4 regions of the Micromonospora sp. DT48 genome follow, and region 4 is predicted to be linked to each of the others. Evidence: riboswitches for the same ligand, from Rfam matches in the RefSeq annotation. Region 4 holds a riboswitch; each other region holds the start of a gene.
What was found. Region 4 has a riboswitch for cyclic di-AMP ahead of ACLQ2S_RS15775 (coiled-coil domain-containing protein). Riboswitches for the same ligand answer to the same signal wherever they lie in the genome.
Positions count from the first base shown of each region.

Region 1 (7,522 bases), on a different contig from region 4:
TCCCGCAGCCGGGCGGTGGGGTTGCGGGCGATGGCGAGCAGGACATGCGCGTGGTTTGTGAGGAAGGTCCAGTTTCGCGCTGTTTCTCGGCCGTCAGTGCTCACCATGCTCGCCATCGTATGACCTGCCATTCGCGTTTTCTGTCGTGCTGGTGGTGGCACCCGGTCGGTGCGCAAGGGTTACCCGAATGCATGAAATCCATATCACGTATAGCTTGACGCACGTTCTCCCCGCGTGTGACGGTGAGAGCAGCCCGTGACCAGCGTCGGCCCGGGATGACCAGGCATTCCTCCCAGTGAAGAGGTGCAGCCGAATGAGTCGACCCGGAACACTCGGCCCACAGCCCGGACCGGAACGCGAGTTCCTCACCGCAGATCTTCCCGGCGCCCCGCAGCAGGCCCTCGCCGAACTGCTCGCCGGCAACCGACGGTTCGTCACCGACACGCTGTGGCACCCGAACCAGAACGCCGGGCGGCGGGCCGCCGTCGCGGACGAACAGCACCCCTTCGCGGTGATCGTCGGCTGCTCCGACTCCCGCCTCGCCGCCGAGATCATCTTCGATCGCGGACTGGGTGACCTATTCGTGGTCCGCACCGCCGGGCACACCGTCGGGCCGGAGGTGCTGGGCAGCGTGGAGTACGCCGTGCTGGTGCTGCGTACGCCGCTGGTGGTGGTGCTCGGGCACGACTCGTGCGGTGCCGTCCGGGCGGCCTGTGACGCGCTGACCACCGCCACCGCGCCCCCGGGTCACCTGGGTGCCGTGGTCGACGCGGTGGTGCCGAGCCTGCACCGGGCACGGGAGGTCGGGGTGCGCGACCTGGACGGGATCGTGGACATCCACATCGCGCGGACCGTCGAGACGATGCTGGCCTCCTCGGAGACCCTCGCGGCGGAGGTGGGCGCCGGGCGGTGCGCGGTGGTCGGGATGTCGTACCGGCTGGCCGCCGGTGAGGTGCGGACGGTGGCCGCGGAACCGGCCGAGCTGGCCGAGGCGGCGGTGGCAGCCGTTCCCTGACCGCGACCGCCGGGGCCGCCGCGTGACACCGCCGGCGGACCCGTTGACCCTGATGCCTGACGACGAGGGCCGTTCCGCCAGCGGAACGGCCCTCGTCGCGTCGAGATCGAGCGGTCAGAGCAGTGACACGTGTACGTGGTCGGTGTGGTTGGACGGGCCGCTGTAGGAACTCCAACGCTCCGTCGCCGCGAACCAGATCTGCCGGTTCCAGATCACGTAGTAGACGCCCAGCCGGTCGGCGTTGCGGACCAGGAAGGCCGCCAGGTTGTTGCCGTAGATCCGGGTGTCGTTGTTGTGCCACGGCCGGAAGCCGCTGTTCTGCAGGGACCAGTCACAGGCTCGGCCCTTGGGGTGCTCGAACTTGTCCCCCGGGCGGTAGCAGCCGACGAACCTGTTGAATCCGGCCCGCTTGACCTCCTTGTACATGTGCAGCGTCCGAGGCGTGATGCAACCCGACGTGGTGGGGTCCTTCTGGCTGCACGACTCGGGCTTCCAGCTGCCGTCCGCGGCCCGGTTCGGGGCGACCCGGGCCACCGGGGAGGTGGCGTCCACCAGCCCGCCGGTCAGGCCGACACCGCCGACCAGCCGGAGCGACTTCTCCGCCTCGCTCTTCTTGCGCGCCATGTCGTTGGTCAGCTTCTTCTGCTCGCGCACCTCGGCGTCGAGCGCGAGCTTGGCCTGCTCGGCACGGAGCTTGATCGCGTTGACCTCGCCCAGCTTCTTGTCGTTGAAGAGGTTCAACTCGTCCAGCGCCGAGGCCCGGTGGATGAACGAGTCCGGTGCGGTGCTCTGCAACAGCATGGCGATCGCGCCGACCCGGCCGGTGCGGTACGACTGAGTGGCGATCTTGGCGACCTGCGGGGCGAGCGCGTCCAGGTCGGCCTGCGCCGAGCGGACCTCGACCGCCAACTTGAGCTGGCGCTTCTTGGATTTCTCCAGCTTCGCCTTGGCCTTGGAGTAGTCCCGGGTGGTCGCCTCGATCAGGTCGTTGAGCATCGGCGGATCGTCGTCGTGCTCCGCCGGTTTGGGGTCGTTCGGCGCGGCCGTCGCCGGCATCGGACCGGCGAACACGGCGAACGCGGCGAGCACGGCCACCACGGGTGTCAACCAGCGGCGTAGGGGTGCCGTCACTGTTTTCCCTTCCATCGACCGCCGACCGGGTTAGCTGACGGGTTCGGGACGGAAGTGGCCCCTACCGCTCTCGCGGATTCACCCCACGTACCTGGGTCCCCGGCTCGCCTGACGGCGATTGGGCGGTGGTACCGCAGGCGCCGGTGCGCGCCTTCGGCGGTGACCGGCAGTGAGGTTACCCGACCGTCCGACTGTGCTTCTACGTCCCTAACCCGACGAGATGCGTCATTTCGTAATCGCGTTGAGTGACCAGCGACACGGTTTCGAGCCCTACGGGTCGGGACGGTCACGTTGAGGAGTGTCACCATTTGGTGTCCGTGCTCCTGTCCGGGTCGGGCCACCCCGAGGGGGTGGCGGGGGACGTGTTTCGCGTGGGTGGGGTGCTGAGGGCGTGTAGCGCTTCGGCCCGGTCCGGCGCGGGTCGGGGAACCACGGGGGTGGGCTTGTCGGAGTCGGTGTCGGCCGCACCGCGCCCGGCGGTGCTGACCAGCACGGCCAGCGCGGTGGTCAGCGGCACCGCGGCGATCAGGCCGAGGGTGGCCACCACGCTGCGGACGATCTCCGTGGTGAGGAACTCGCTGGTCACGATCTGACCCAGCGCGCGGGAGTCGGCGGTCAACAGCAGCAGGAGCGGCAGCGAGGCGCCCGCGTACGCCAGCACGATGGTGTTGACCACCGAGGCGATGTGCGCGCGCCCGACCCGGGTGGCCGAGCGGTACAGCTCCCGGCGGGTGTAGTTCGGGTTGGCGTGGCGCAGCTCGGTGACCGCGGCGGCCTGGGTGACCGTGACGTCGTCGAGCACCCCCAGCGAGCCGATGATGATGCCGGCCAGCAGCAGGCCGTGCAGGTCGACGTCGGCGCGGAACATGGACAGGGTGGTGGCGTCCTCGCTACCGAACCCGGTCAGGTGGGTGGCCCCGGTCGCGGCCAGCCCGAGCAGCCCGGTGAGCACCAGACTGGCGAGCGTGCCGAGCACGGCCACCGAGGTCTGGGCGGATATGCCGTGGGTCAGGTACAGCACCACGAACATGATCAACGAGGCGCCGACGATGGCGACCACGAGCGGCGGACTACCGGCGCTGATCCCGGGCAGCACGAAGGTCAACAGGATGGCGAAGCTGGCGGCGAGACCACCCAGCGCCGCCAGCCCGCGCAGCCGCCCGAAGGCGACGATGGCGGCGGCGAAGAGGACGGCCAGCCACACCAGCGGCTTTCCGCGTTGGTGCTCGGCGATGTTGTAGTTGCTGACCGAGGGATCCTCCGGATCGCTCAGCGAGACCAGGATGATGTCGTCGTCGACGTCGATCCGGGGCGCTCCGGGTCCGGTCGGGATGGGCGTCTGCACCTCCTGGCCGGCGTCCGGGCCGGTCTGCACCCGTACGGTGACCGTGCCGCAGGGCCCTGCCGCGGTGGTCGGCGTGCCCTCGGGCACCGCCGGGTTGGGCGGGCAGGGCTCGGTGACCACCCGGGTGACCGTGCCGTGGTAGCGGGGGGTGTCGTCGGCGGCCTCGGGGCGGGGTGCGTCCCGGGGCCAGAGCACGAGGGCGGCGACCAGGGTGGCCAGGAAGAGGGGGACCACCGTCACGACGAGTATCCGCCGCACCCCGGGCGGGGTGGGCGGCGCGGAACGGGTGTGGTCGGCGCCCATTCATTGTCTCCCAACGATTCAGGGCTGAGTACGTGTCGATGGGCGAGACGGTTCAGTGCCGCCCGACGACAGATTCCGTAGGGCAGCCGGGATGGCCTGAACGTGGCTGGGTGGCTGCGTACCGTGAGGTGCCGGTGGAGTCGTGGCAGCCGTGCGGGCGTACGCCCGACAGCGACCTCGGGCCGCGAGGCGCGGATTTCGGCTGGCCATCGTGTGCGAATGGTAACCAGCCCGGTATTCCGACGCAGGTCGCGAGGGGTGCGTCGGTGAGTCGGGTCGGGGTCAGCCGCGCTTCATCAGGCGGCCCACGGCGGCCATCATCTCGGTCGCCATCTCGTCGGCACGCCCCTCGGCGGCGCCCTCGTGCATGCAGTGCCGGGCGTGCCCGTCGAGCAGGCCGAGGGCGACCTTGTCCAGGGCGGCCTGGATGGCGGAGATCTGGGTCAGCACGTCGATGCAGTAGCGGTCCTCGTCGACCATCTTCTCGATGCCGCGCACCTGGCCCTCCACCCGACGCAGCCGGGCGAGGAGCTGGTCCTTGCTGGCGGTGTAGCCACGGATCGGCGCAGGTGTGCTCATGGCGGCAAGGATAACCTACCCCTGGGGGGTATGGTACGGTCGATCCGCTGTATACCCCCTACGGGTATCAGGGTGGGCGTTCGCCTGCCCGAGAAGGTGGAGGAGAGTTCCATGGTCAGCACGACGTACCAGGTGCAGGGCATGACCTGCGGGCACTGCGTCAGCGCGGTCAGCACCGAGATCGGCGCGATCGAGGGAGTGCAGGACGTCCAGGTGGACCTGGCCGCCGGTCGGGTCACCGTCACCAGCGACCAGCCGCTGTCCGACGACGCGGTGCGGGCCGCCGTGGACGAGGCCGGATACGAGTTGGCCGGAGCCTGACGGCCGGCGGGCGGAACCGAGGGGTCAACCATGAACACGGCGACGAAGCTGATCGGCTTCGCACTCGGCCTGACAGCGGTGTTCGGCGCGACGTACGGGGTGGGGCAGCTGACCGGCCCGGTGAACGTGGCCGAAGCCGGTCACGACAGCGAGAGCGCCGACCATGGCGGTGACGTCCGCGACGACGGAGCGACCGGGCACGGCGAGGAGGCGGCCGGGCACCTGCCCGGCGGCCTGCTCGTCTCCGACCGTGGCTTCACCCTGGTGCCGGTCAGTGCGCCGACCGGCGAGTTCGCGTTCCGGATCACCGGCCCCGACGGCCGTCCGGTGACCGGGTACGACGTCACCCACGACAAGCGGATGCACCTCATCGTCGCCCGCCGCGACCTCTCCGGTTTCCGGCACGTCCACCCCGAGCTGACCGACGACGGCACCTGGCGGATCGCCTCACCGCTGGACTCGCCCGGTGCGTGGCGCGTCTTCGCCGACTTCACCCCGACCGGCGGCGTCCCGTTGACGCTCGGCGTCGACGTGACCGTCCCCGGCGCGCTGGTCGAACGGCCGCTGCCCGCCCCGGCGAGCAGCGTCACCGTCGACGGCTACACCGTCACCCTGGCCGGTACTCCGCAACCGGCACGTCAGGCGACGTTGACGTTGACGGTCAGCCGGGACGGGGCACCGGTCACCGACCTGGAGCCGTACCTCGGCGCGTACGGTCACCTGGTGGCGCTACGCCGCGGTGACCTGGCCTACCTGCACGTGCACCCCGAGGGCACCCCCGGAGACGGGCGGACCACCCCCGGCCCGCAGGTGAGCTTCGGCACCGAGTTCCCCTCGGCCGGGGCGTACCGGATCTACCTCGACTTCCGCCACCGGGGCGTGGTGCGGACCGCCGAGTTCACGGTGCACGTGGGCGACTCCACCACCGAGGCCGACGAGCACGCCACCACCGCGCCCGAGCACGACACCGAGCCCGAGGACGGGCACGGCAGCCCCGGGCACGGGCACGACTGACGGGACCAGCCATGAGCACGAGCCGACCCCTGACCTCCGCGCCGCACCGGATCGAGCTGGCCATCAGCGGGATGACCTGCGCGTCCTGCGCCTCCAGGATCGAGAAGAAGCTCAACCGGATGGACGGCGTGCAGGCCAGCGTCAACTACGCCACCGAGAAGGCGAGCGTCTCCTACGCCGACCCGGTCACCGCCGACGACCTCGTCGCCACGGTCGAGAAGACCGGTTACGGGGCCACCCTGCCGCCGCCCACCTCGGCCGCGCCGACGGCCGCCGCCGAGCCGACCGACCCGCTGACCGCCCTGCGTACCCGGCTGTGGGTGTCGGTGGCGCTGAGCGTGCCGGTGATCGTGCTGGCCATGGTGCCGGCCTGGCAGTTCACCTACTGGCAGTGGCTCTCGCTGACGTTGGCCGCCCCCGTGGTGGTCTACGGCGGGCTGCCCTTCCACCGGGCCGCGCTGGTCAACCTGCGGCACGGTGCCGCGACCATGGACACGTTGGTGTCGCTGGGCACGCTGGCCGCCCTGGGATGGTCGGTGTGGGCGTTGTTCCTCGGCACCGCCGGCACCCCGGGGATGACCCACCCGTTCAGCTTCGACATCGGTCGCACCGACGGCGCGGGCAACATCTACCTGGAGGCCGCCGCCGGGGTGACCACCTTCATCCTCGCCGGGCGCTACTTCGAGGCGCGGGCGAAGCGCACCGCCGGGTCGGCCCTGCGGGCCCTGCTGGAGTTGGGTGCCCGGGACGTCTCCGTGCTGCGCGGCGGGGTGGAGACCCGGATTCCGGTCGACCAGCTCGCGGTGGGGGACCGCTTCGTGGTGCGGCCCGGCGAGAAGATCGCCACCGACGGGACGGTGGCGGAGGGTTCCTCGGCGGTCGACGCCAGCCTGGTCACCGGGGAGTCGGTCCCGGTCGAGGTGGCCACGGGCGACGCCGTGATCGGTGGTTGCGTCAACGCCGGTGGCCGACTGGTGGTCACCGCGACGCGGGTGGGTGCCGACACCCAACTCGCCCAGATGGCCCGGCTGGTCGAGCAGGCGCAGAGCGGCAAGGCCGCCGCCCAGCGGCTCGCCGACCGCATCTCCGGGGTCTTCGTGCCGATCGTGATCGCCCTGGCCGTCGGCACGCTGGGCTGGTGGCTGGGTAACGGTTCCGGCCCGGCCGCCGCGTTCACCGCCGCCGTGGCGGTGCTGATCATCGCCTGCCCGTGTGCCCTCGGCCTGGCCACGCCGACCGCGCTGCTGGTCGGCACCGGACGTGGCGCGCAGCTCGGCATCCTGATCAAGGGGCCCGAAGCACTGGAGTCCACCAGGCGGGTGGACACCGTGGTGCTGGACAAGACCGGCACCGTGACCACCGGACGGATGAGCCTGATCGGGGTGACCCCCGCCCAGGGCGAGCAGCACGACGAGGTGCTGCGGCTGGCCGCCGCCCTGGAGAACGGCTCCGAGCATCCCCTCGCCCACGCCGTGGTGGCCGGTGCTGCCGAGATCGGCGAACTGCCGCCGGTCACCGACTTCGCCAACGTCGCCGGGCTGGGCGTCGTCGGCACCGTGGACGGCCGGGAGGTGCTGCTCGGCCGGGCCCGGCTGCTGCGCGAACGAGGTCTGGTCGTGCCGGACGATGTCGCGCGGGCGGCCGTCGACGCGGAGGCGGCGGGGCGTACGGCCGTGCTGGTCGGTTGGGACGGTCGGGCCCGTGGCGTACTCGCCGTCGCCGACCAGGTGAAGCCGACGAGCGCGGAGGCGGTACGGCGACTGCGCGCCCTCGGACTCAAGCCGGTGCTGCTGACCGGTGACAACGCCACGGTC
Region 1 covers NZ_JBNCLE010000006.1:15,872-23,393, reverse strand. Annotated here, with positions in the region: gene ACLQ2S_RS06035 (helix-turn-helix transcriptional regulator) at 1-116, opposite strand, end outside; gene ACLQ2S_RS06030 (carbonic anhydrase) at 314-1,015, shown strand; gene ACLQ2S_RS06025 (coiled-coil domain-containing protein) at 1,130-2,146, opposite strand; cyclic di-AMP (ydaO/yuaA leader) riboswitch at 2,151-2,281, opposite strand; gene ACLQ2S_RS06020 (YibE/F family protein) at 2,448-3,794, opposite strand; gene ACLQ2S_RS06015 (metal-sensitive transcriptional regulator) at 4,077-4,373, opposite strand; gene ACLQ2S_RS06010 (heavy-metal-associated domain-containing protein) at 4,485-4,694, shown strand; gene ACLQ2S_RS06005 (hypothetical protein) at 4,725-5,708, shown strand; gene ACLQ2S_RS06000 (heavy metal translocating P-type ATPase) at 5,720-7,522, shown strand, end outside.
Region 1: linked by a shared signal. The riboswitch ahead of ACLQ2S_RS06025 (coiled-coil domain-containing protein) and the one ahead of ACLQ2S_RS15775 (coiled-coil domain-containing protein) in region 4 are both predicted to bind cyclic di-AMP.

Region 2 (7,522 bases), on a different contig from region 4:
AACAAGGGCAACCCGTGGGGCGCACCGCAGAACACCCGTGAGGACTGGACCAAGGGTCTCGACTTCGAGGTTCCCCGGGTCGGTGAGGTCTCCGACTTCGAGTACCTCTTCTGGGTGGGCTGCGCCGGAGCGTTCGAGGACCGGGCGAAGAAGACCACCCGGGCCGTCGCGACCCTGCTCAACGAGGCCGGTGTCTCCTTCGCCATCCTCGGCGAGGGCGAGACCTGCTCCGGCGACCCGGCCCGGCGGATCGGCAACGAGTTCGTCTTCCAGATGCTGGCCCAGCAGAACGTCGAGACCTTGAACGAGGCGTTCGAGGGCCGGGAGAAGGCCAAGCGCAAGATCGTCGCGACCTGCCCGCACTGCTTCAACACCCTGGGCAACGAGTACGGACAGCTGGGTGGTGAGTTCGAGGTGGTGCACCACACCCAGTTGCTGGCCCACCTGGTCGCCACCGGCAAGCTCACTCCGGTCCAGCCGGTCGACGGTGGGGTGACCTACCACGACCCCTGTTACCTCGGGCGACACAATCGGGTCTTCACCCCGCCACGCGAGGTGCTCGGCAGCGCTATCGAGGGTGAGCTGACCGAGATGCCACGTAACAGCGAACGGTCCTTCTGCTGCGGTGCCGGTGGTGCCCGCATGTGGATGGAGGAGCGAATCGGGAAGCGGATCAACGTGGATCGGGTCGAGGAGGCCATGTCCACCGGTGCGAAGACGGTCGCCGTCGGCTGCCCGTTCTGCTCGACCATGCTCACCGACGGGGTGAACGGCAAGGGCGCCGGTGAGCAGGTCGAGGTCATCGACGTGGCTACCGTGCTGCTTCGGTCGGTCAAGCCCGACCAGGCGGCAGGCGCTGCGGAGAGCGCGCCCGTGGCTGGCTGACCAGCGCGTACGCATCGGGTCGGGCGGCACCTTCAACGGTGCCGTCCGGCCCGGTTTTGTATTGGCATGCATAACTGTCACGAATTGGTCGACACCCTTAGTGTGCGTACCGTCGCACAAAGGTGAATGAGCCGATGGTCGCCTTGATTTACCCGCCGGGCCTTCCCTAATGTTGGGCACCGACCGCCGTGGGTCGCCTGTTCCCGTCTCTACCGCTCGCGGGACGCCCGGGTGGTCGGTTGCAAAGGAGACGCTGCCGGTGGCAACCATGCCCCTCCATCGTCACGCGCCGGGACGAACCCGTCCGGGCGCGCTGCGCCGGGCCGCGCGTGGGCTGGTGGTCCTCGTCGCCGCCGCCGCGGTCGGTGCCGGCCTACTCGCCGCCCCCGCGTACGCCGCTCCCTCGGTCGAGGAGATCGAGGCACAGATCGACAAGCAGTGGCAGAAGCTCGAACCCACCATCGAGCAGTACAACAAGGTGCGCTCCCAGCTGCGGGTCAATCGGCAGAAGTCGAAGAGCCTGGAGAAGAAGATCCAGCCGCTGGCCCTCGAAACCGAGCTGGCGATGAACCGGGTGGCCGACCTCGCCTCCCGCTACTACATCACCGGGCCGTCGCAGGAGATCGGCGTCGTGCTGCTCAACGCGAAGCCCGACGAACTCGGTGAGCAGATGGCCCTCCTCAACCGGCTCGCCGCGCAGGAGCGCCGCGAACTTGAGGGCGTCATGAAGATCCGCAAGAAGTACGACGCCCAGAAGGCCAAGCTCGACGCGCTGATCGCCGACCAGGAGGCGAAGGAAAAGCAGCTGGCGGCGAAGAAGAAGCAGATCGACGCCGAGATCAAGCGGCTGGAGAAGTCGCTGCCGGTGACCGTGGTCAAGACGACCAACTGCCCGACCGTCAAGGACGTGGTCAGCGCCGCCGCGCGGACGGCCATCCAGACCGCCTGTGCACAGGTGGGCAAGCCGTACGTGTGGGGTGCCACCGGGCCGAACTCGTTCGACTGCTCCGGGCTCACCCAGTACGCGTACAAGGCCGCCGGTATCTACCTCACCCACTTCACCGGTGCCCAGTGGAACGAGGGCAAGGCCGTTTCCCGGTCCGAGGCACGCCCCGGCGACCTGGTCTTCTTCCGCAGCGATGTCAGCCACGTCGGGCTCTACCTGGGCAACAACCAGATGGTGCACGCGCCACGGGCTGGCAAGCCGGTCAACGTCTCGCCCATCACCACCATGCCGATCGCCGGATTCCGTCGACCCGGCTGAGGCGCCACCGCCGCGCTGGTTGAGCGGTCGCACAGGAACTCCCGAGGGCCCCCGGTCAAGTCGACGGGGGCCCTCGTCATTGTCGGATGTCAGCACCCACAGTGACGGTGCGGTTGTGTTGCGTATCGATGGCGATCGTCCCTACGCTGGGCAATCGTCGGCCGCTGGCAGATCCGCCCAGCCCGGGTGGTAACGGTCTGACACCGCCGAGTCGCTCGTGAGCGAGCCGGGGACCCAGGTGCCCGGGGTGAATCCGTGAGGGTCACGGTAGGGCGTCCCTTCCCGCCCGAACCCGTCAGCTAACCCGGTAGGCGGTACGGAGGAAGGAGCACGGAGCCCGGTGGCACACCATGCCCCTCGGCGACCGTCACCGCAGCCGGGCATTCCCGGCCGAGCGACGGCTGCGCCGCGTTTCCGCTGGTACCGCTACACATTGGCCGCCCTGACCACGACCGCCGTGCTGCTGAGCGGCGGGGTCGCGGTGGCGTGGGCCGACCCGAGGGTCGCCGACATCGAGAGCCGGATCGACAAGGACTGGAACCGGCTCGAAGCCGTCATCGAACAGCACAACGCCACCCGGCAGGACCTGGCCGGCAGGCGGCGGGAGGCGGAGGCCCTGGACGCCCGGATCATGCCCCTGCAACGCCAGGTGGACGAGGCCCTGGACCGGGTCGGCAAGCTCGCCGCCGGGGCGTACAAGGGAGACCAGGTACGGGCGGTCAACATGCTGCTCGGGGCCCGGTCACCAGGTGAGGTCGTCGAGCACATCGGCCTGCTCGACCGCTACGCCCGCTTCCAGCAGGAGGACATCCGGCACGCGAGTGACCTGCGCGACGAACTCGCCGCCGCCAAGGCCAGGTTGGACAGCACCATCGACCAGCTCACCCGCACCGAGGCCGAGCTGGCGCGTAAGCGGCACCAGATCGACGCCGAGATCGACCGGTTGCAGCGGCTCCGGCTGCGGGCGTACGGCAAGGGAGGCGGTGGGCCATTGCGACCCGCCCCCTGCCCGGCCAGGTATCCCGGCGGGGCGGCCGGCGAGGCGGTCACCTTCGCCTGCGCACAGATCGGCAAGCCGTACTCGTGGGGTGCCGAGGGCCCGCACGCGTACGACTGTTCCGGGCTGACGTTGGCCGCGTGGTCACGGGCCGGGGTCTCGCTGCCGCACAACGCCGCGCGGCAGCGTCGGGTCACCGCGTCGGTCAGCCGCGCCGAGCTGCGCCCCGGCGATCTCGTCTTCTACTACCGCGACCTGCACCACGTGGGCATGTACGTCGGCGGTGGCTGGGTGGTGCACGCCTCCCGGGCGGGTCAGCCGGTCAAGATGAAGCGGCTGGACAGCAGCCCGGTGCACAGCTTCGGTAGACCCGGTTAGCCGCTCGCCCACCGACTTCGGTGACCCGGCTGGGCTCGTACCGCCCGAATGTGGACCTGGCCTGCCCGCGCGAGCGTCAGCGGGTGGGCCAGGTGCGCCAGCTCTGCCAGGCGCGGCTCGGCGTCGGCCCGCGCTGACCCTGGTAGCGGGAGCCGTAGACGGCCGATCCGTACGGGTGCTCGGCCGGTGAGGAGAGCCGGAAGATGCAGAGCTGGCCGATCTTCATGCCCGGCCACAGGGTGATCGGCAGGTTGGCCACATTGGACAGCTCAAGGGTGACGTGACCGGAGAAGCCTGGGTCGATGAAGCCGGCGGTGGAGTGGGTGAGCAGGCCGAGTCGGCCCAGGCTGGACTTGCCTTCGAGGCGGCCGGCGAGCTGGTCGCCCAGGGAGATGACCTCCAGCGTGGAGGCGAGCACGAACTCACCCGGGTGCAGCACGAAGGCCTGGCCGTCGGGCACCTCGACGGGAGAGGTGAGGTCGTCCTGCCGGGTCGCCGGGTCGATGTGGGTGTAGAGGTGGTTGTTGAAGACCCGGAACAGCTTGTCCAGGCGTACGTCGATGCTGGAGGGCTGCACCAGAGTGGGCTCGAACGGTTCGAGGGCCAGGGTGCCCGCCTTGATCTCGGAGACCAGGTCGCGGTCGGAGAGCAGCATCGCCACACCATAGCTGTCCGTATGCGATCGGCGTGTTCGACTACCCGCTTCGAACGTGTGTTCGATAGGATGTCCCCATGGCTTCCTGGTCCGAATTCGCCGCTGACGAGCCTCGACTCGCCGACGGGATCCGCCTTCTCATGCAGCAGTACGGCCCTGGCTTCGGCTATCTGGCCACGGTCCGCGCCGACGGCGGGCCCCGGGTGCACCCGGTCTCCCCGGTGATCACCGACGACGGTCTCTACTGCTTCGTGATCGACTCACCGAAGCGACGCGACCTGGAACGCGACGGCCGTTACGCACTGCACTCGTTCCCGCCGGAGGAGAGCGACGACGAGGCGTACGTCGCTGGTCGGGCCCGACCCGTTACCGACGACGCCACCGTCGCCCGGCTGGCGCTCGCCTCGCGGGCCGCCCCGCACGCCGACTGGCGTCTCTTCGAGTTCACGGTCGACGTGGCGATGCTGGCCCGTCGTGAGCAGTCGGTGGGTGGGACGAGCGGCCTGGCGTCCCGCCCGGCCGTTCAGGTCTGGCTCGACCCGGCCGGCGGCGCCCATCAGGCGACCCGCCCGGTGCCGACCCGCCCCGGGCGGCATCACCGCTGCGCCGCCTGACCCGCACACGCAGGTGCCGGCCCGTCCCACGGAGCCGGCACCTGAGTACGCGGTGCTGCGAGCGCTGCTATGCGCGGTAGGCGTTCCAGGCGTTGATCATGCGGGTGGCCTGACCCGGCGTGAACTGGTACATGCAGGAGTCGTACGAGTAGTCCATGAAGTTGGTGATCGGGTCCAGGCCTGGGCTTGAGCAGGTGTCCCGACCGGTCGGGCACCCGCTGGCCGGCGAAGCCTCGGCAGGGGTGTCCGAGACCTGGTCGCCGCTGCCTGAGCAGCCGCCCTGGAAGGTGTGGTACAGGTTCAACCAGTGGCCGACCTCGTGGGTGCCGGTGTCACCGTGGTTGTAGTTGGTGGCGGTGCCGCCCGGCAGCGATTCGCTCAGCACGACCACGCCGTCCATGACGTTCAGGGTGTTCTGCGGGAAGGTCGCCCAGCCGAGCAGGTTGTTGCTGAGCGCACCGAGGTAGATGTTGAGCGTCGACTTGTTGCCCTGACGCAGTTGGGTCTTCATCTGCCGCTCGGCCGACGAGCCCTGCCGGATCGGGTACCACGACGAGTTGGTGACCCGGTTGATGCTCTGCAACTGGAACGCGAAGGCGGTGGCGGCACCACCCGTCGCACCGCTGAACGACTGGTTCAGCACGTTGATCTGCGAGTGGATCATCGAGTCGGGGATGTTTCCGCCGGCCCGGGTCGTGTCCCGACGGATCACGTGCACCACCACCGGGATGGTGACAGAGGCTGCTGCGGCCTGGGTGCTCAGCGTGCGTTGGCCAACTCGCTTGGCGCGCTCCTGCAGGATGTCGGCGAACTCGGCCTCGCGCTGGTGCACCTGCGCGGGGGTCAGGTGGTTCGGATCGTGGTCGACGACGCTGCCACCCTTGGCCCGCGCCAGGGAGCCCAGGTGATCCTCACACACCTCGTCGGCGGTGACGGCCGCCGCCGCAGGGGCCGCGGTCGTGGTGGAGGCCGGCAGCACGCCGACCATGGCCACGCCGAGCAGCAGGGCGAACGACGTCGATGCGATGCCGGCCATGCGCCGGTTCAGCAGGACGGGACGCGGTCCCATAAGCCCACCTCTTTCTGGCGACGCGACCGGGGTTGTGTCGCGTCGTGCGGAAAACGTGGGGCAGACGTTACAACCCATCGAAGCATTTGAACATGGCCATATGTTGCGCGAGGGTGAAACTTTCTCCCGCATCCGCCCTGGCCTCGCCCGCCCTGGAAGCGAATCGGGCAACTTCGGGCATATGGCCTGTCTGGGTGATCGTGGCGTAGCGACGTCTAGGCGGCCCTGTCGCGGAGCGACCACGCCGTGCGACGGCATCCTGTGGCGCGGGTCGGCGTCGTGTGGGATGTGGTTCGGGTCGGGCTCGTGCGGCGCGGTGGAGCCCTGGATGCACCGGCGGGGGATGCTCGGGTAGAGTGACCTCGCCTGCGGGTGTAGTTCAATGGCAGAACATCAGCTTCCCAAGCTGACAGTGCGGGTTCGATTCCCGTCACCCGCTCCAACGCGAAAGGCCCTGGCCGGGACGTAAGTCCTGACCAGGGCCTTCGATGCTTCAGAGGTCTGGCGCGCGGCTGTGCAGCGGCAACTGTCCCCTGCCCGTCGGAGTGTCGGCTCACTGCTCACCCCCTGGCCGGGTCTCTGCGGTAACGCGCGTTGCGACCGAGGTGAGCCCCTACGCTGGTGATCATGAGGGTTGGCATCGTGATCCTGCCCGACCAGCGCTGGTCGGTGGCCCGGCACCGCTGGCGACAGGCCGACGACTGGGGGTTCGAGCACGCCTGGACGTACGACCATCTGGGCTGGCGCGATCTCGTGGACGGTCCCTGGTTCGACTCGATGACGACGTTGACCGCCGCCGCGACGGTGACCACCCGGATCCGTCTCGGCACTCTGGTCGCCTCGCCGAACTTCCGGCACCCGGCGGCCTTCGCCCGGCAGGTGACCGCGCTGGACGACATCTCAGGCGGGCGGGTGTTGCTCGGCCTCGGAGCCGGCGGCATCGGGTTCGACGCGGCTGTGCTCGGCGGTGAACCGCTGACGCCACGGCAGCGGGTCGACCGGTTCGCCGAGTTCACCGAGTTGCTCGACACGATTCTGCGGCAGGACGGGGCCACCTGGCGGGGGGACTGGTTCGCGGCGGTGGACGCGCGGAGCAATCCGGGATGCGTGCAACGGCCCCGGGTGCCGTTCGTGGTGGCCGCCAACGGCCCCCGGTCGATGCGGACCGTGGTCCGCTTCGGTCAGGGGTGGGTGACCACCGGTGTCGGCGGGGAGGACCTGGACGACTGGTGGTCGGGAGTGGCGCAGGTGACCACACGTCTGGACCGGGCCTTGGCGGCCGAGGGGCGTGACCCGGCGAGTCTGGACCGCTACCTGTCGCTGGATTCGGCACCGGTCTTCTCGCTGAGTAGCGCACGGTTCTTCGCCGACCAGGTGGAACGCGCGGCGAAGCTCGGTTTCACCGACGTGATCACGCACTGGCCGAGGGAGAGCAGCTGGTACGCCGGTGACGAGGCGGTCCTGACGGAGGTCGCCACCCGTCTGCTGCCCGAGTTGCGCGGCTGAACCCGCCGGTCACTACCCGCTGGGGCACTCAGGTGCCGAGGTCGCCGGTGGGGATGTCGCCGACTCCGGCGGAGACCAGGCGGAAGCGTACGCACACGATCTCGCTGTCGTCGGTGACCGGTGTGCCGGCGCGGGCCCAGTAGGCGGCGTGCCC
Region 2 covers NZ_JBNCLE010000006.1:387,958-395,479, reverse strand. Annotated here, with positions in the region: gene ACLQ2S_RS07845 ((Fe-S)-binding protein) at 1-885, shown strand, start outside; gene ACLQ2S_RS07840 (C40 family peptidase) at 1,139-2,149, shown strand; cyclic di-AMP (ydaO/yuaA leader) riboswitch at 2,344-2,478, shown strand; gene ACLQ2S_RS07835 (NlpC/P60 family protein) at 2,583-3,524, shown strand; gene dcd (dCTP deaminase) at 3,601-4,179, opposite strand; gene ACLQ2S_RS07825 (pyridoxamine 5'-phosphate oxidase family protein) at 4,257-4,793, shown strand; gene ACLQ2S_RS07820 (zinc metalloprotease) at 4,861-5,862, opposite strand; tRNA gene ACLQ2S_RS07815 (tRNA-Gly) at 6,231-6,304, shown strand; gene ACLQ2S_RS07810 (LLM class flavin-dependent oxidoreductase) at 6,484-7,368, shown strand; gene ACLQ2S_RS07805 (ASCH domain-containing protein) at 7,397-7,522, opposite strand, start outside.
Region 2: linked by a shared signal. The riboswitch ahead of ACLQ2S_RS07835 (NlpC/P60 family protein) and the one ahead of ACLQ2S_RS15775 (coiled-coil domain-containing protein) in region 4 are both predicted to bind cyclic di-AMP.

Region 3 (7,522 bases), on a different contig from region 4:
CCAGGCCGGAGACCTGGAGATCCGCACCGCCAACCTGCCGGTACGCGCCTGGGTGCCGCAGATCACGACGGTTCTCGGGGACGCCGTGGCCGCCCTGCTCGCCCTGCTGGCCCTGGCCGCCCTGGCGGGCCTGCCGGCGGCCCTGGCCCTGGCGGCGACGCTGCTGGTCGGCGTGGCCGCCGGGGCGGCGGCGCTGGAGCTGGCCCGGCGACGGTTCCGGCCCTCCCCGACCGGATCGGCGGTGAGCCGGGCGCTGCGTCGGCACCGACCCGAGTTCGTCCTGCACTTCTCCGCCCCACCCGGCTCCGAGTACCAGGTCACCATGTGGCTGCCGTACCTGGAGCGGATCGGCCGGCCGTTCGTGGTGATGGTGCGGGAGCCGGGATTCCTGGCTCCCATCGCCGCGGCCACCTCCGCCCCGGTGGTGTACTGCGCCACCACGCGGAGCATGGACGAGGTGCTGGTGCCGAGCCTGCGGGTGGCGTTCTACGTCAACCACGGCGCGAAGAACAGCCACTGCATCAGGTTCACGCAGCTCACCCACGTGCAGTTGCATCACGGCGACAGTGACAAGGCGCCCAGCGCCAACCCGGTCTCGGCGATCTTCGACCGGATCTTCGTCGCCGGTGAGGCGGCCATCGAGCGGTACGCCCGAGCCGGCATCCACATCCCCGCCGAGAAGTTCGTGGTGGTCGGCCGTCCCCAGGTCGAGGCGATCGAGGTGCACACCCGGCCGAAGTCGGGGCTGGCGAACCCGACGGTGCTCTACACCCCCACCTGGACCGGGCACAACGCCGACGCCGACTACTGCTCGCTGCCCGTGGCGGAGACGCTGCTGCGGCGCCTGCTGGACCGGGGAGCCACGGTCATCCTGCGCGCCCACCCCTACACGGCGCAGAACCCGGCCTCGGCCCGGCAACTGGCCCGGCTGCACGACCTGCTCGCCGCCGACCGGACCCGCACCGGCCGGGAGCACCTCTACGGCGCGGCGGCGAGCCGGCTCACCCTCACCGACTCGGTCAACCGCGCGGACGCGCTGGTCTCCGACGTCTCCGGGGTGGTCTCCGACTGGCTCTACTCCGGCAAGCCGTACGCGGTGACGAACATGGACGCCGACGGGGACCGGTTCGAGCAACGCTTCCCGCTGGCCGCCGCCGGCTACGTGCTACGCCGGGACATGACCAACCTGGACGACGTGCTGACCCGGCTGCTCGACACCGATCCGCTCGCCGAGGCCCGCTGGGCCACCCGCCGCCGTTACCTGGGTGACTTCCCCGCCGAGTCGTACGCCGAGGTGTTCCTGGCCGCCGCCCGACGCGAACTGGATCCGGCCTGGAACGCGCCGACACCACGCGCCGCAGCCGAGGCACCCCTGTCCCGGACCACCTGAGGTCGTCGGGTCGCACCGTCAGCGTGCGGTGGTCGGATCATGGGCGGACCGCGCGGGTACTCAACGGGGCACCTCGGCGTCCACCCGGGTGACACCGGCAACCGGATACACCCCGACGACTGCTGCGGCTGGTAGCGCCGCATAGACGTGCGGGAACGGACCGCCGTTCGGGGCGTCCTCCCACCGCAGCACATCCGCGAGCAGGGACGCGTCGAGCGCGGCGACGACGAGATGTGGCTGGTCGCCGAAGACCCGCGCCGCCGTGGCGGCCAGTTGGGTTCGCGACGAGCAGTGGATGAAACCACTGTCCCGGTCGAACGGTGAGCCGTCGAACCGGCCGGCGGCCTGGAACTCGGCCCACTCATCGGGCAGCAGGATCTTGTAGATCAGCATCTCGCCATGCTGCCAGAGGGCCCTCAGTCGAGGCGTACGGCGAGTTGGAGGGTGTTCAGGTAGTGCTTGCGTACGGTCCCGCCCGGACGGGCGGCGATCATCTCCCGGATCCCGTCGAACAGCGTCCGCCGCTGCCAGGGCGCGGCGGCGATGTGATTGGAGTACGTGGAGAGCAGGCTCAGGTACTCCTCGGCCGGGTAGTCACGACGCGTACCTCACCACAACCGGCAAGCACGCGGCGCGCCACGTTGGCCAGTTCCCGCCCCGGTCACCAGTCCGGCCGTCTCGGCCAGATCGGCGAACAACCGCTCCGGATAGCCGGGCCGGGCCCGCTCGTACAACTCCGCGGCCGTGTCGAAGGTCGTCGCCACCCCCGCGTACGGTTCCCGCTCCCCCATGGTCACCCCTCGCACGCGTGCCGACCGTCGATGTCACAGGTGATCGTCCCACCCAACGCCCACGCCCACGCCCACGCCCACGCCCACGCCCACGCCCACGCCCACGCCCACGCCCACGCCCACGCCCCAACGAGATCATGGACAGTTGCCGTTCGTGACGAACGGCAACTGTCCATGATCTGGGGCTTGCGGGCGCGGCGGGCGGACCGGACGCGGGACCGGCAGCGCGGCGGGCGGACCGGACGCGGGACCGGCAGCGCGGCGGGCGGACCGGACGCGGGACCGGCGGACCGGCGGCCCGGCGCTCCGGGTGGCCCGGCGGCCCGGCTACCCGGCGAACTCGGCGGCCGTGCGCCTGCCGCACCGACCGGAAAGCCCCCGACCTGTCGGCCGAGGGCTTTCCGGGGCTAGGGCCAGGCGCGGTCAGGCCGAGTAACCACGGGTGGCGGCCCAGTTGGCGAGGTCGATGGTGCTGAGCCAGTACGACGGGTACGAGGCGTCGGCCGAGTCGGCGATCTTCACCAGGCGACCGGAGTCCTTGTAGCCGACCACGGCGACGTAGTGGCCGCCGGGGAAGGAGTGCCAGCGGCCGTCGGTGTCGGTGGCGGTACCGGCGACGTTCACCACGACGCCCCGACCGTCGGTGACGGCGGCGACGACATCCGCCTGGAGCTGGTCCATCTGGGCCGGGGTGGCCGCACCGCCACGGATCATCGTGGTCTTGTACGGCTTGCCCTTGACGATGGCGTTGAGGACGCGGGTGGTGTCCTCGGCCGAGTTGGTGCCCGCGAACGTGGTGCCGAGCTGGCTGGCCAGGGCGTCCTGGGTGCGGGCGATACCGGCCGCGCTGAGCGCGTTGCGTACGGCGGCGGGGCCGCAGTAGTAGCCGTTGATCTGGGCCTGGTGGTCGTACGCGAGGATTTTGGTCGCCGGTGGCTTCGGCGCCGTCTTCTTGACGGTCAGGTCCGGATCCGGGGTGGCCGAGCGGGGTTTCGGCGACGGCGACGGGGAGGGCGCCGCGCTGGCCGGTGCGGCACTGCTGGGTGCCGCGCTGCTCGCTGCGGCGGGAGACGGCGCGGCCTCGGCCCGCTGCTCCCGGCTCGGCGCCACCGTGGCGTCATCGTGCGGGTCGGCGGCGGTCGCGGCCTGCGTGGGGGCGGGGGTGGTCCCGGTACCGGCCAGGGCAGCGCCGGTGCCGGTGGCCAGGACGAGTGCGACGGCAGAGCCGGCGACGATCTGGTACGGACGTTCGGTGACCAGCCGGCGGAGCCGACGGGAAAGGGTGTGCTTCACGGATTCCTCCACGGGCTGAGGGGAGAACGGCACACCGGCTCTGGCGGCCGGGTCGGCGTGGGCACGCCGACGGCCGCCCGGGGTGAGCGGGACAGGCCGTTCAGGGGTACGCCCGGAAACCGGGCGGCGGCGACCGGAGGTCAGCTCGCAGTGATCGGGCTGGCGAGCGCGGGCACCGCGGTGCCGTGGAGGCGGGAGAACAGGGGGATCACATTAAACCGCACGAGGGTTGGAACTCCTTCCATCACCGCCTACCGGGTTAGCTGACGGATTCGGGCGGGAAGACGCCCTACCGCGGGCCGAGGCTCGCGGATTCACCCCAGTGGTGCAGTGGGTCCCCGGTTCGTGAGTTCACGATTGAGCGGGTCGGTACGGCGTCGCCACCTGCGATCGGTTACCGCACCGGACGCGCTGACACTACTGGTCGCACGACTCGCAGCCAACCGGGCCTGACCTGCTTAAACATGATCCAGTGGAGCAATTTCCGGGTATCGGGGAACTGGCGTCGCTCAATAGGACCGACAGCATTTCCGGTACCTTCCGGCGGGAACCGGACGGGTCGTCAACAATGCCGACAGGTTTTGTTGCAGCAATCGACTCGACTACGAAGAGTGACCGATTTTTCGGCATCTGTGAGTCAGCTCACGAAATTTCAGCTCAGCCGCGCCGGCCGCCAGCGCACCATCGGCCCGGGGCGCCGGACGACGACCCGCTCGGGGACGGTCAGCCGGTTCGGCCGGAGGCGCTCGGCTGCCGCGTACGCCTCGGCGGACAACGTCCGGGCCGCCTCGGTGGCCAGTTCCGCCGCCCGCCACAGGTCACGCTCCCGTTGGGCGGCCGACCGGTAGGCGGCCAGGCGGTTGTCGCGTACCACCCGGGCCAGGATCACCTCCTGCTCGGCGGGGTGACGTCGGGGATCCCAACCGGCGCGGGCGGCCAGCACGTCGCTGAGTTGCCGGGCGGTCAGGTCGCCGCGCCAGTGGGCCGCCATCGCGGCACGGCGTAGCCAGCGCTCGCGGGCCGCGTACTCGGCGGGGGTTCGGGGGGTACGCGGGGTCGGCAGTCCGGTGACAGCGGCCAGTCGACGGGCCGCGGCCTCCGCCTCGTCGTACGCGGCCCAGGCCCGGTCCAGTTCCGTCTGGGCGATCCGCCACGCGGCACGTCGCCGGTCGGCGTTCTGCGCCGCGCCGGCTGCCGCCACGGCCACCTCCCCGGCATACCGGCGCAGGTCGGCCTCCTCGATAGCGGCGCGGGTCGCGTCCTGGTCGTCGGGTTGCTCCACCGGCCCGGTCGGCTCGGGGCGCGCGACCAGCACGGTGAGTACGCCCAGTGCGATCACCAGCAGGACCGACCAGATGGCGGCGGCGCGTGGCACCTCAATCAGGAACTGGTACAGAACGGTCTTCTCCATGTCAGCACCTCGGGGAGATCGGTACGACGCCGGTGGCCGTACCGGCAGCGGATCGTGATGGTGAGCCTCGACGCCGACGTGGGCGGCACGGGCTGGTGGGCTCGGCGCGGGCGCGGGCACCCTGCTGTCGGCGAGGGTTCGCGGTGCGGCGCCGGGCGGACGCGACGGGTAGGTCGCGCGGGTCAGGCGTGCGGTGGAGCGCGGGCGACCCGCACGTCAACGGCGCGGGTGATCGGCTCCGGGGTGACGGGGGCGGCGACGCCACCGAGCGCCGCCAGCCCGGGTCGCCCGGAGGCGGTCGCCGGTTGGGCTGCGGATGCCCCGGTCAGGTCGGTGACGTCACCGGAGTCGCGCACGGCCTCCGTCTCGAGACCGACCAGGTCGAGGTCGGCAGCCAGGTCGGGGCAGGTGCACGTCGACGGTGCGGCGGCCTGGACCAGCGGTGGGGGCGCGGCGGCGAGTCGGTCGACCGGGGTCACCTCGCCGGGCAGCGCCCAGGTGCCGAGGGTGAAGGCGGCGGCGACCACGAAGCCGGCCAGCAGTCGCGCTGCCCAGCGCGCCAACCACCACAGAGGACGGGAGGCGGCGACGGGAAGCACGTCGCAACGCTACCGCCACGACCGGCGGAACGCATCAGCCACCGGGCGTGTCGTGCCGCCCGGCGCGTCGGCGACCGGACGGATAATCGCAGTTCAGGGTACCTCTGGCTGACTGTCCTTACTGGACCGGACGGATGCCGTACCGCCGCTTGGTGTCCGCTGGCGGGGCAGCCCGTCGGCGGCCGGTCCCCCGGTCTCCGCGACTCGCGTCGCACCGCCGGGCAGGTCCGATCGCGACGGTCCGGCCGGGGCCAGGCGACGCATCATCGGCTGTTCCACGTACCGGTGCAGCAGGGCGGCCAACCCCAGGGTGAGCAACAGGAAGCCGATCACCGCGAGCGGCCCCCACCACCCGGACAGGCCGGTGCCCCAGTCACCGGTCAACCGCAGGATCGTCATGATCACGAAGACGTGGACCAGGTAGAAGGCGAACGAGACCTCGCCGAGCCAGACCATCGCGCGGGAACGCAGCGGCGACCACCGCCCGCGCACGTCCGCGTCGGCCGCCGCGGTGATGACCAGGACGTACGCCGCCGACAGCAGCGCCGCCCAGAGTTCGGCCCGGATCCACTGGGCGGCCGCCACCCAGGTCACGACGAAGATCAGGCTGGCCACGGGCAACCGTGGACCCCGCCAGCGACCCCGCAGCATCAGCTCGGCCGCGGCCACACCCATCCAGAACTCCAGCGAGCGGACCAGCGGGAAGACCTGGGTGAACCACCAGCGGTCCGGCTCCGGCACCAACACCTGCCCGGGCCAGAGCGCCAGGATCAGCAGCGGTACCGCAATCACCACCGCCCACAGCATCCACGGTCGGGCTCGCCGCACCGCCGGCAGCACCAGGGGTAGGCACAGGTAGAAGAACATCTCGCAGGACAGTGACCAACTGACGTTGTTGATGCTGTAGAAGTGGCCGGGGCGGGGATCCCAGGCCTGGACCAGGAAGAGGTTCTCCAGCGCCGCCACCGGGTTGATCGGGTCGGCGAACCAGAGCATCGCCAGCATGGCCAGCACCCACAGCACCAGATGGTTCGGGTAGATCTTGGCGAACCGACGCCGCCAGAACCGGCGCCGGGAGGCACCGGGACGTGCGGACCAGACCAGCACGAAGCCGCTGAGGATGAAGAAGAACTGCACCCCGGACAGGCCCAGGGTGAAGACCTTGCCCATCACCGCCTGCGGGCCGGGGTCGGCCATGATGCGCATGGTGCCGGCGTGGAACCCGAAGACCAACATCGCGGCGACCCACCGCAGACCGGTCAGCGACGGCAGGAGGCTCGTCGGCCCACGTCCGATTCCGGGGGTACGCCCTTCGACGGTGGCGGTAGCGCTGGTCATCCGGGCACCCTATCCATTGGCCCGTTTCCACCTGGAACGCGTGGCCCGTCCCCACGTCGACAGCCAGCCAACCCTCCCAGACAGTACAAAAACCCCGAAACGCATCGAACCTCTCGGAACCATCACCAGGTGTCATCTGCCGGCCGAGTGGCCTACTATTCCCAGACCCGAAGGGGACGCCACCCCGTTCCCGGTCGACGGGCGTGGGCGGACACACCGATGAGAGGGGCAGACCCAGCAATGCACCAGCGGATCCTTATGCGAGCCCGCAAGGAGCCCTTCGAAGTCAACTCCCCGGAGGAGACGTTCGAACGGAACCTGATCGGTGACAACGTGGGCAACCTCGTGTTCAGCCACGCCGCGCACAAGCTGCTGGGCGCGCCCGGCGTCGAGATCACCTCGAACAGGTTCGTCGTCAACCCACGCGCTGCGGATCGGATCAACGAAGAGTACGACGTCTTCGTCGTACCGCTGGCCAACGCGTTCCGACGCAGCTACGCCCACCGGGTCGACGCGATGACCAACCTCATCGAGCGGTTGAAGATCCCCGTGGTGGTGCTCGGCGTCGGGGTGCAGACCAACGTCGACGCCGACCGGGAGTACCTGCGGCCGATCGACGAGTCGGTGACCCGCTTCTGCCGGGCCGTGCTCGATCGTTCGCACAGCATCGGCGTACGCGGTGAGATCACCGCGAACTACC
Region 3 covers NZ_JBNCLE010000018.1:70,020-77,541, forward strand. Annotated here, with positions in the region: gene ACLQ2S_RS21300 (CDP-glycerol glycerophosphotransferase family protein) at 1-1,390, shown strand, start outside; gene ACLQ2S_RS21305 (DUF952 domain-containing protein) at 1,451-1,783, opposite strand; gene ACLQ2S_RS21310 (hypothetical protein) at 1,999-2,181, opposite strand; gene ACLQ2S_RS21315 (C39 family peptidase) at 2,605-3,486, opposite strand; cyclic di-AMP (ydaO/yuaA leader) riboswitch at 3,708-3,848, opposite strand; gene ACLQ2S_RS21320 (hypothetical protein) at 4,127-4,885, opposite strand; gene ACLQ2S_RS21325 (hypothetical protein) at 5,068-5,484, opposite strand; gene ACLQ2S_RS21330 (acyltransferase family protein) at 5,578-6,822, opposite strand; gene ACLQ2S_RS21335 (polysaccharide pyruvyl transferase family protein) at 7,063-7,522, shown strand, end outside.
Region 3: linked by a shared signal. The riboswitch ahead of ACLQ2S_RS21315 (C39 family peptidase) and the one ahead of ACLQ2S_RS15775 (coiled-coil domain-containing protein) in region 4 are both predicted to bind cyclic di-AMP.

Region 4 (7,522 bases):
ACATCCGCCGAGGTCACGGTCGTGCTGCTGCACGGCTGGACCCTGGACGGGCGCGTCTGGCACCGGCAGCTGACCGCCCTCCGGGAAACCTTCGGCTCGGTCCGGGTCGTCACCTACGACGCACGTGGGCACGGCCGGTCCAGCTGCATGGCGCTGCCCACGGCCACCCTGGCCCAGTTGGGCGACGACCTGGTCGCGGTGCTGGACACGATCGTTCCCACCGGGCCGGTGGTGCTGGTCGGCCACTCACTGGGCGGCATGACGATCATGGAGTACGCGCACCGCCACCCGGAGCACTTCTCGCGCCGCGTCGCCGGTCTGGTCTTCGTCTCCACCACCGCCGAGGGGCACACCCACACCGTCTACGGTCTCTCCCCTCGGATCACCCGGATCATCCGGCTGGCCGAGACCACCGGAGCCGGGGTACTGGCCCGCTGCGGCTCCTGGCGACCGCCCCTGGCGGTGCTGCGGGCGCTGCGTCCGAGCATTCGCTGGATGCTGTTCGGGGACCGTTGCGACCCCACGGACATCCGAATGGTCACCTCGGCGGTGGCCCGCGCCTCGCTGCGGTCGATCGGCGGGTTCCGGGCCTCCATCGGCGCCCAGCACCGGCTGGCCACCCTCGCCGCGCTGGCCCACCTGCCGACGGCGGCGCTGGTCGGCGACCGGGACCGGCTCACCCCGCCGCCCTGCGCGGAGTCGATCGCCGCCGCGCTCCCGGCCACCGAACTGACCGTCTGCCCCGGCGCCGGGCACATGCTGATGATGGAGCGGCCCGAGAGGGTCAACGCCGCGATAGTCGGTGTGTTGCGCCGGGTTCTGGACGCTCTCCCGGCCCGGCAGCGCGTCCCCGGCTGACGCCCCGCGAAGATCCGGCAGACGCCTCCTCGGAGGTGGGGCGTAATCTCGTGCGGTTGGCCGGGCGGCGTCACGAGGAGAACGAGCGGTGGATCAGAGCACCCTGGATCAGGAGATCGCCGCCGAGCAACGGCATCTCGACCGGGTGTACGCGCGACTGGCCGAGCTGCGCCGATCCGCGGTCCGCGCCGAACGGGAGGGCTACCGGCTCGCCCGGGTCGGCAACTTCGGGGCGCTGGTCGAGCGCGACGCGATGGTCTTCCACGCCGCCCAGCGACGCCACGTGCTCGACGCCGAGTACGAGGGGCTGGTCTTCGGCCGGCTCGACCTGCGTGACGGGCAGACCTTGTACGTCGGGCGACTGGGCATCCGGGACGAGGACGCCACCACGCTGGTGGTGGACTGGCGGGCCCCGGCCGCCGCCGCGTTCTACCAGGCGACCCCGGCCGAGCCGCTCGGCGTCGTCCGACGCCGGACGATCCAGTCGAGCGGTGAGCGGGTCACCCGGATCGAGGACGACCTGCTGGACCCGGAGGCCGCGCCGCCGGACATGCCGGTGGTCGGCGACGGCGCGCTGCTGGCCACCCTGTCCCGCACCACCGGTCGCGGCATGCGCGACATCGTGGCCACCATCCAGCGCGAACAGGACGAGGCGATCCGCTCCCCCGGCTCCGGGGTGACCATCGTCTCCGGAGGCCCGGGCACCGGTAAGACGGCGGTGGCGCTGCACCGCGCCGCGTACCTGCTCTACGCCGACCGGAGTCGGTACGCCGGAGGCGGCATCCTGGTGATCGGCCCCTCCTCGGTCTTCGTCGAGTACATCGCCTCGGTGCTGCCGTCGCTGGGCGAGGACACCGCCACCCTGCACTCGCTGGGCAGTCTGTTTCCCTCGGTGGTGGCCAGTCGCACCGACCCGCCCGAGGTGGCGGCGGTCAAGGGTTCGCTGCGGATGCGTCGGGTGCTGGAGCGGGCCGCCCGGGACACGGTGCCGGACTCCCCCACCGAGCTGCGTCTGCTGTACCGGGGCACGCTGCTGCGGCTGGAGCGGGCCGAATTGGAGGCCATCCGGAACCGGGCGCTGCCCCGGGGTGCCCGCCGCAACGAGGTGCGTCGCGCCGGTTTCGACGGCGTGCTGGCCGCCCTCTGGTCGCAGGCCCGCCGACTCGGCATCGGCGGGCTACCCGAGCAGCGTGCCTTCGAGGACGAGCTGATCGAGCGGACGGACTTCCGTGACTTCCTGAAGGCGTGGTGGCCACGGCTGCATCCGCGCCATGTGCTCGCCTGGTTGGCCGATCCACAGCGGCTGCGTCGCTACGGCGGTGGCGTGCTGTCCGGTGCCGAGATCCGGCTGCTCGCCGAGGCGTACCAGACGTCGGCGACGGAGGGTCTGACCGTCGCCGACGTCGCGCTGCTGGACGAGTTGGACGCGCTGCTGGGCAAGCCGATGCGCCCCGCCCGACGGAAGCGGGATCCGTTCCAACTGGCCGGCGGGGTCCGTGAGCTGAGCACCTTCGCCGACCGGCAGCGGGCCGCCCGGCAGGCCGCCCGGGAACGTCCCGAGGACTACCGCGACTACGCCCACGTGGTGGTCGACGAGTCCCAGGACGTCTCGCCGATGCAGTGGCGGATGGTGGGTCGGCGCGGGCGACTGGCGTCCTGGACGGTGGTGGGTGACCCGGCGCAGACCGCGTGGACGGGGGATCCGCAGGAGTTGACCCGCGCCCGTGACCAGGCGCTCGGTCGCCGTCGGCGGCACCGGTTCACGCTCACCACGAACTACCGCAACTCGGCGGAGATCTTCGCGGTGGCGGCGCGCGAGATCCGCCGGGCGTACCCGGATCTCGCGTTGCCCACCGCGGTCCGTTCCACCGGCATCGACCCGGTCCAGCTCGAGGTGCCCGCGCCGGAGTTGGCGACCACCGTCGTCACGGCGGCCAGTGCCCTGCTCGGCGAGGTCGAGGGCACCGTCGGCGTGATCACCCCGGTGCCCCGGCGGGATCAGGTCGCGGCCTGGCTGGGCGCGCTCGGCGGGGAGCGGTTGCAGGTGGTGACCAGCCTGGAGGCCAAGGGCATGGAGTACGACGGGGTGGTGCTGGTCGCGCCGAGTGAGATCCGGGCGGAGCCGGGCTCCGGTGTCCGGACGCTCTACGTCGCGCTGTCCCGGGCCACCCAGCGGCTGACCACCGTCGACCCGACCGGGTGAGACCACGCGTCGAACCCACCCGACGATTGCACACATAGCGATGTTGGCATAGATCTGCCCGCCGCCCGACGGACGGCGCAAGGTGTCTGGGTGGGCACCGGCCATGACCACCACCACGCTGCGGTGTCGAACGCCGCACACCGCCACTCTGGCCGACTGTGGGCAGCGTTTGCCCTACTCAGCACGCTGATGGTGATCGAGGCCGGCACCGCACTGCGAACCGGTTCGCTGGCCCTGCTCTCCGACGCCGGGCACATGTTCACCGACGTGCTGGGCATCGGAATGGCCCTCGCGGCCGTCGCCGCCACACGCCGGGCCAACACCGATCCGCAACGCACCTTCGGGCTGTACCGGCTGGAGGTGCTCGCGGCCCTGGCCAACGCCGTGCTGCTCTCCGGCGTCGCGGTGTACGTGGTGATCGAGGCGGCCCGCCGGTTCGGCGATCCCCCCGAGGTGCTCACCGGCCCGGTACTGGTGGTGGCGACCCTCGGCCTGCTCGCCAACGTCGCCGCCTTCGCCCTCCTGCGCCCGGGGGCACGGGAGAGCATCAACCTGCGCGGGGCCTACCTGGAGGTGCTGGGCGATCTGCTCGGCTCCCTGGGCGTGATCGCGTCCGCCCTGCTGATCGCCGCGACCGACTGGTGGTGGGCCGATCCGCTGGTGGCGGTCGCGATCGCCGGGTTCATCCTGCCCCGGACGTGGCGGCTGGGACGGGCGGCGGTGCGCATCCTGGTCCAGGCCGCACCGGAGCACCTTCAGGTCACCGCGGTACACGACCGGCTGGCCGCGGTGCCCGGGGTGGCCGGGGTGCACGACCTGCACGTCTGGACGCTGACCTCCGGCATGGAGGTCGCCTCGGCACATTTGACCATCACGCCGGGCACCGACGTCGGGGCCGTGCTCGCGGCGGCTCGCGCGGCACTGCACGAGGACTTCCAGATCGAGCACGCGACCCTCCAGATCGAGCCGCGCTCGGATCCTGGAGACTGCGGTGCCGCCCGCTGGTGACGAGCGCATTCCCGAAAAGGGATTATTGTCCGTTTTTGTCTGTTCTACTAGTCAACAACTGAACACCAGGAGTAACAGCAGCTGCACCGGTCACAGAGGCACCGGTAGGCTCGGACCCGGCCTCCGCCAGGCGGCGCCCACCGGCGCCGGCGGCGGCCGCCGCCTAATCGCCCACCAGGGCGAACCGGGGAACCATGTTCCTGGGGTGTATCCGCGTCAGCGGTAGGGATCTTCCGTCCCGAACCCGTCAGCTAACCCGGTCGGCGGCTGACGGAAGGACATGTGCACATGCCAGCAGTGGCAACGGTAAGACCGGCCGCCCGTACGGCGGCCCTGATCGCCGCCGCGCTCGCCGTCACCCTCGGCGTGGCGCTGGCCCCCTTCGCCCCAGCCACCGCGGCCCCGCAGCCAGTGCGGGCGGCGGCACCGGGTGACGTGGACGACGAGGGTGGCACCCCGGCGCTGCGGGCCCAGTTGGAGGCCGCCAGCAAGGGCTACCTCGACGCCAAGACCGCGCTCGACCGGTCGGTCAAGCGCCAGAAGCAACTCGCCGAGCAGCTCAAGACGACCGAGGTCCAGGTCGCCGAGCGGGGCACCAAGGTCGCCGAGATCGCCGCGCAGGCGTACCGCACCGGGCGACTGGGAGCCGCGTCGGCACTGCTCAACAGCGGGTCGCCGGCCGGCTTCATGGATCGGGCGGCGGCGCTGGACGCGGTGGCCGCCAACTCCGACCGCGCGCTGCGTGAACTCCAGAACGCCCGGGACGAGGTCAGCGCCACCAAGCGGGCCCTGGACGCGGAGATCCAGGAGCAACGCAAGCAGGTGGCCGTGATGGCCAAGCGCAAGGAGCAGGCCGAGCGGGCGCTGACCGTGGCCATCGAACGCGACAAGGCCGCCGAGCGGGCCGAGGCCGCCGAACGGGCCGCCCGCTCACCCTCACGCAGCGGCGGGTCGAGCCCCACCGCCAAGCCCGCTCCACGCAACTCCGACGGGTCGTGGCCGGCCGAGTCGTGCAGCGTCAACGACCCCACCCCGGCCAACGGCTGCATCACCCCGCGCACCCTGCACGCGCTGAAGCAGGCCAAGGCGGCCGGCTTCACCCGGTACGTCTCCTGCTACCGCTCCGGCGGCTCCGGCGAGCACCCGAAGGGCCGGGCCTGTGACTTCGCGGCCCAGAAGAACGGCTTCGGCGGGGTCGCGACCGGCGGCGACCGGACCTACGGCAACAACCTGGCGGCGTACTTCGTGAACAACGCCGACCGGCTCGCCGTGCTCTACGTGATCTGGTACAAGCAGATCTGGCTGCCCAGCAGCGGCTGGAAGTCGTACAGCGGCGGTCGGGGTGACCCGTCCAGCGACCACACCAACCACGTCCACCTGTCGGTGTACTGAGTTCCTCGCCGACGGCTACGCCTCGGTGACCGCCTGGCGGTCACCGAGGCGTTCGACGTTTCGCTGACCGCCTCGACGCGGCCTGACCGGGCCGACGGGTCGTCAGGCCCCGGGTAGCACCTCGGGGGCCGTGGCGGCTCCGGCGTAGTAGGGCTCGGGCGCGCCGAAGAGGCCGAGCAGGCCGGTCACCCAGAGCTGCCGGTGCACGAACCGGCTCGGCTCGGTGACGACCAGCTTCACCCCGCTGACCTCGGCGGTCTGGAAGCCGGCGACCATGGCGCTGATGCCCACGGAGTCGATGAAGGTGACCAGCCGCATGTTGAGCTCGATCCGGGCTGGACGTCCCTTGGCCAGCACCTCGGCGATGGCCTCTTTAACCTCGTACGCGGTGTCGACGTCGATCTCGCCCCGAGGGGCGATCTCGATGACACCACCGGGCCGAACCGTCTGCAGGATCGACAGGCTCACGCGAGCACCTCCACTCGCCCGACGACGGGCGCCTCATCAGTACGCGGGCCGCGACCGACAGTATTCCTTCGACGGCCTCGGTCGCCACCCCTCGGGATGAGCAATTCACGGATGAGGGCACGTCAAATCGCCCATATCCGAACTTTATTGACCTTTCCTCGGCGTTCGACACCGCCGACGCCGTCGAACCAGGGTAGCGGGGAGTGGCCACCCCCGCCGCATCCCGGAGTTTCCGGCGTGGCCCCACGGACCCAACCTGACCTGCGCGCGAAGAGTGATGGTCGCCGTTGCGTGCGTACCATCACGTGTGACCCCCATGACGTGGCGGACGACTCATGTCCGCACGACCGGGGCCGGACCGCCCGAGAAGTGCCGATCGCGGCGTGAGTCGGTGGTTTGCGGCCACGGCGGGGCGGGCACAGCCTCGAATGCGAACCGCCGCCGGGCCGGACGACGCCCGACGGCTGACGCGTGCACCGGGGCCGGCATCGTCGATGGAGGGAACAACATGTTCGGGACTCATCTGCTGGAGCGCCGCAGCAAGCCGGAGCGGATCGCCGACCAGGCGTGGCACCACCTCGTCTCGGCGGTGAACAACGCCGGTGACAGCATCCGCGACACCGCCCGCACCGCCCGGCACAACTCCGCCGGTTTCGCGGGCGACGCCGGTGACCTGGTCGAGTCGGCCGCCGAGGAGGCGCGCCACCGCGCCAGCCGCGCCTTCGACGCACTCGCCGGACGCCGACCGGCGCTGCCCTGGACGCTGCTGATCGGCGCCGCCCTGGTCGGTGCCGCGGTCGGCTGGGCGGCCGGTACCGCCGCACGCGCCGCCGGAGGCCGTGACCGTGCCCTGGAGGACATCGAGTTCGTCGACGTGGACCGGCCCGACTCCCCCGCCGACCCGACCAGCCCCGCCAACTGACGCTCCCCGGCGAGTCCTCGTCCGATCCGGATGAGGCCGATTCACCCGGACGGTAACCAGGCTCGGTCACGGCGGACCTGGTCGCCGACGCGCGCCCGCGCCACGCCGGCCGGGCGAAGCCCGACGCGGACGGCCCAAGCCGGCACGCAGACGATGCCCGACGCAACGACGCCGTGCCGGTGCGGGCCATACCGTGCCGGTGCGGGCGTGCGGACGCACCGGTCGCGCCACCCTGGCGAGAAGGGAGCGACCGATGGCCAGCATTTCGACGATCAACCGCACCGACGAGGACATCCGGTCCGCGGTGCTCGACGAACTCGACTGGGAACCCCGGGTCGGACCGCACGAGATCGGGGTCATCGTCACCGAGGGCGTGGTGACGCTGACCGGGCGGGTGGACAGCTACGCCAAGAAGTGGGCGGCTGAGCGCGCCGCGCACCGGGTCACGCAGGTCCGGGCGGTGGCCAACGACATCGCGGTACGCCTGGTCACGGGTGCCGAACACACCGACCCGGAGATCGCCGCCGCGGTCCAGCACGCGCTCCAGTGGCAGGCGTTCGTGCCGGTCGAGGCGCTCGACGTGACGGTCTCCCAGGGGTGGGTCACCCTGCACGGCGAGGTCGAGTGGGAGTACCAGCGCCGCGCCGCCGAGCAGGCGGTGAGCCAGTTGA
Region 4 covers NZ_JBNCLE010000011.1:234,419-241,940, reverse strand. Annotated here, with positions in the region: gene ACLQ2S_RS15790 (alpha/beta fold hydrolase) at 1-858, shown strand, start outside; gene ACLQ2S_RS15785 (HelD family protein) at 947-3,061, shown strand; gene ACLQ2S_RS15780 (cation diffusion facilitator family transporter) at 3,152-4,069, shown strand; cyclic di-AMP (ydaO/yuaA leader) riboswitch at 4,220-4,351, shown strand; gene ACLQ2S_RS15775 (coiled-coil domain-containing protein) at 4,358-5,461, shown strand; gene ACLQ2S_RS15770 (STAS domain-containing protein) at 5,564-5,929, opposite strand; gene ACLQ2S_RS15765 (hypothetical protein) at 6,438-6,851, shown strand; gene ACLQ2S_RS15760 (BON domain-containing protein) at 7,105-7,522, shown strand, end outside.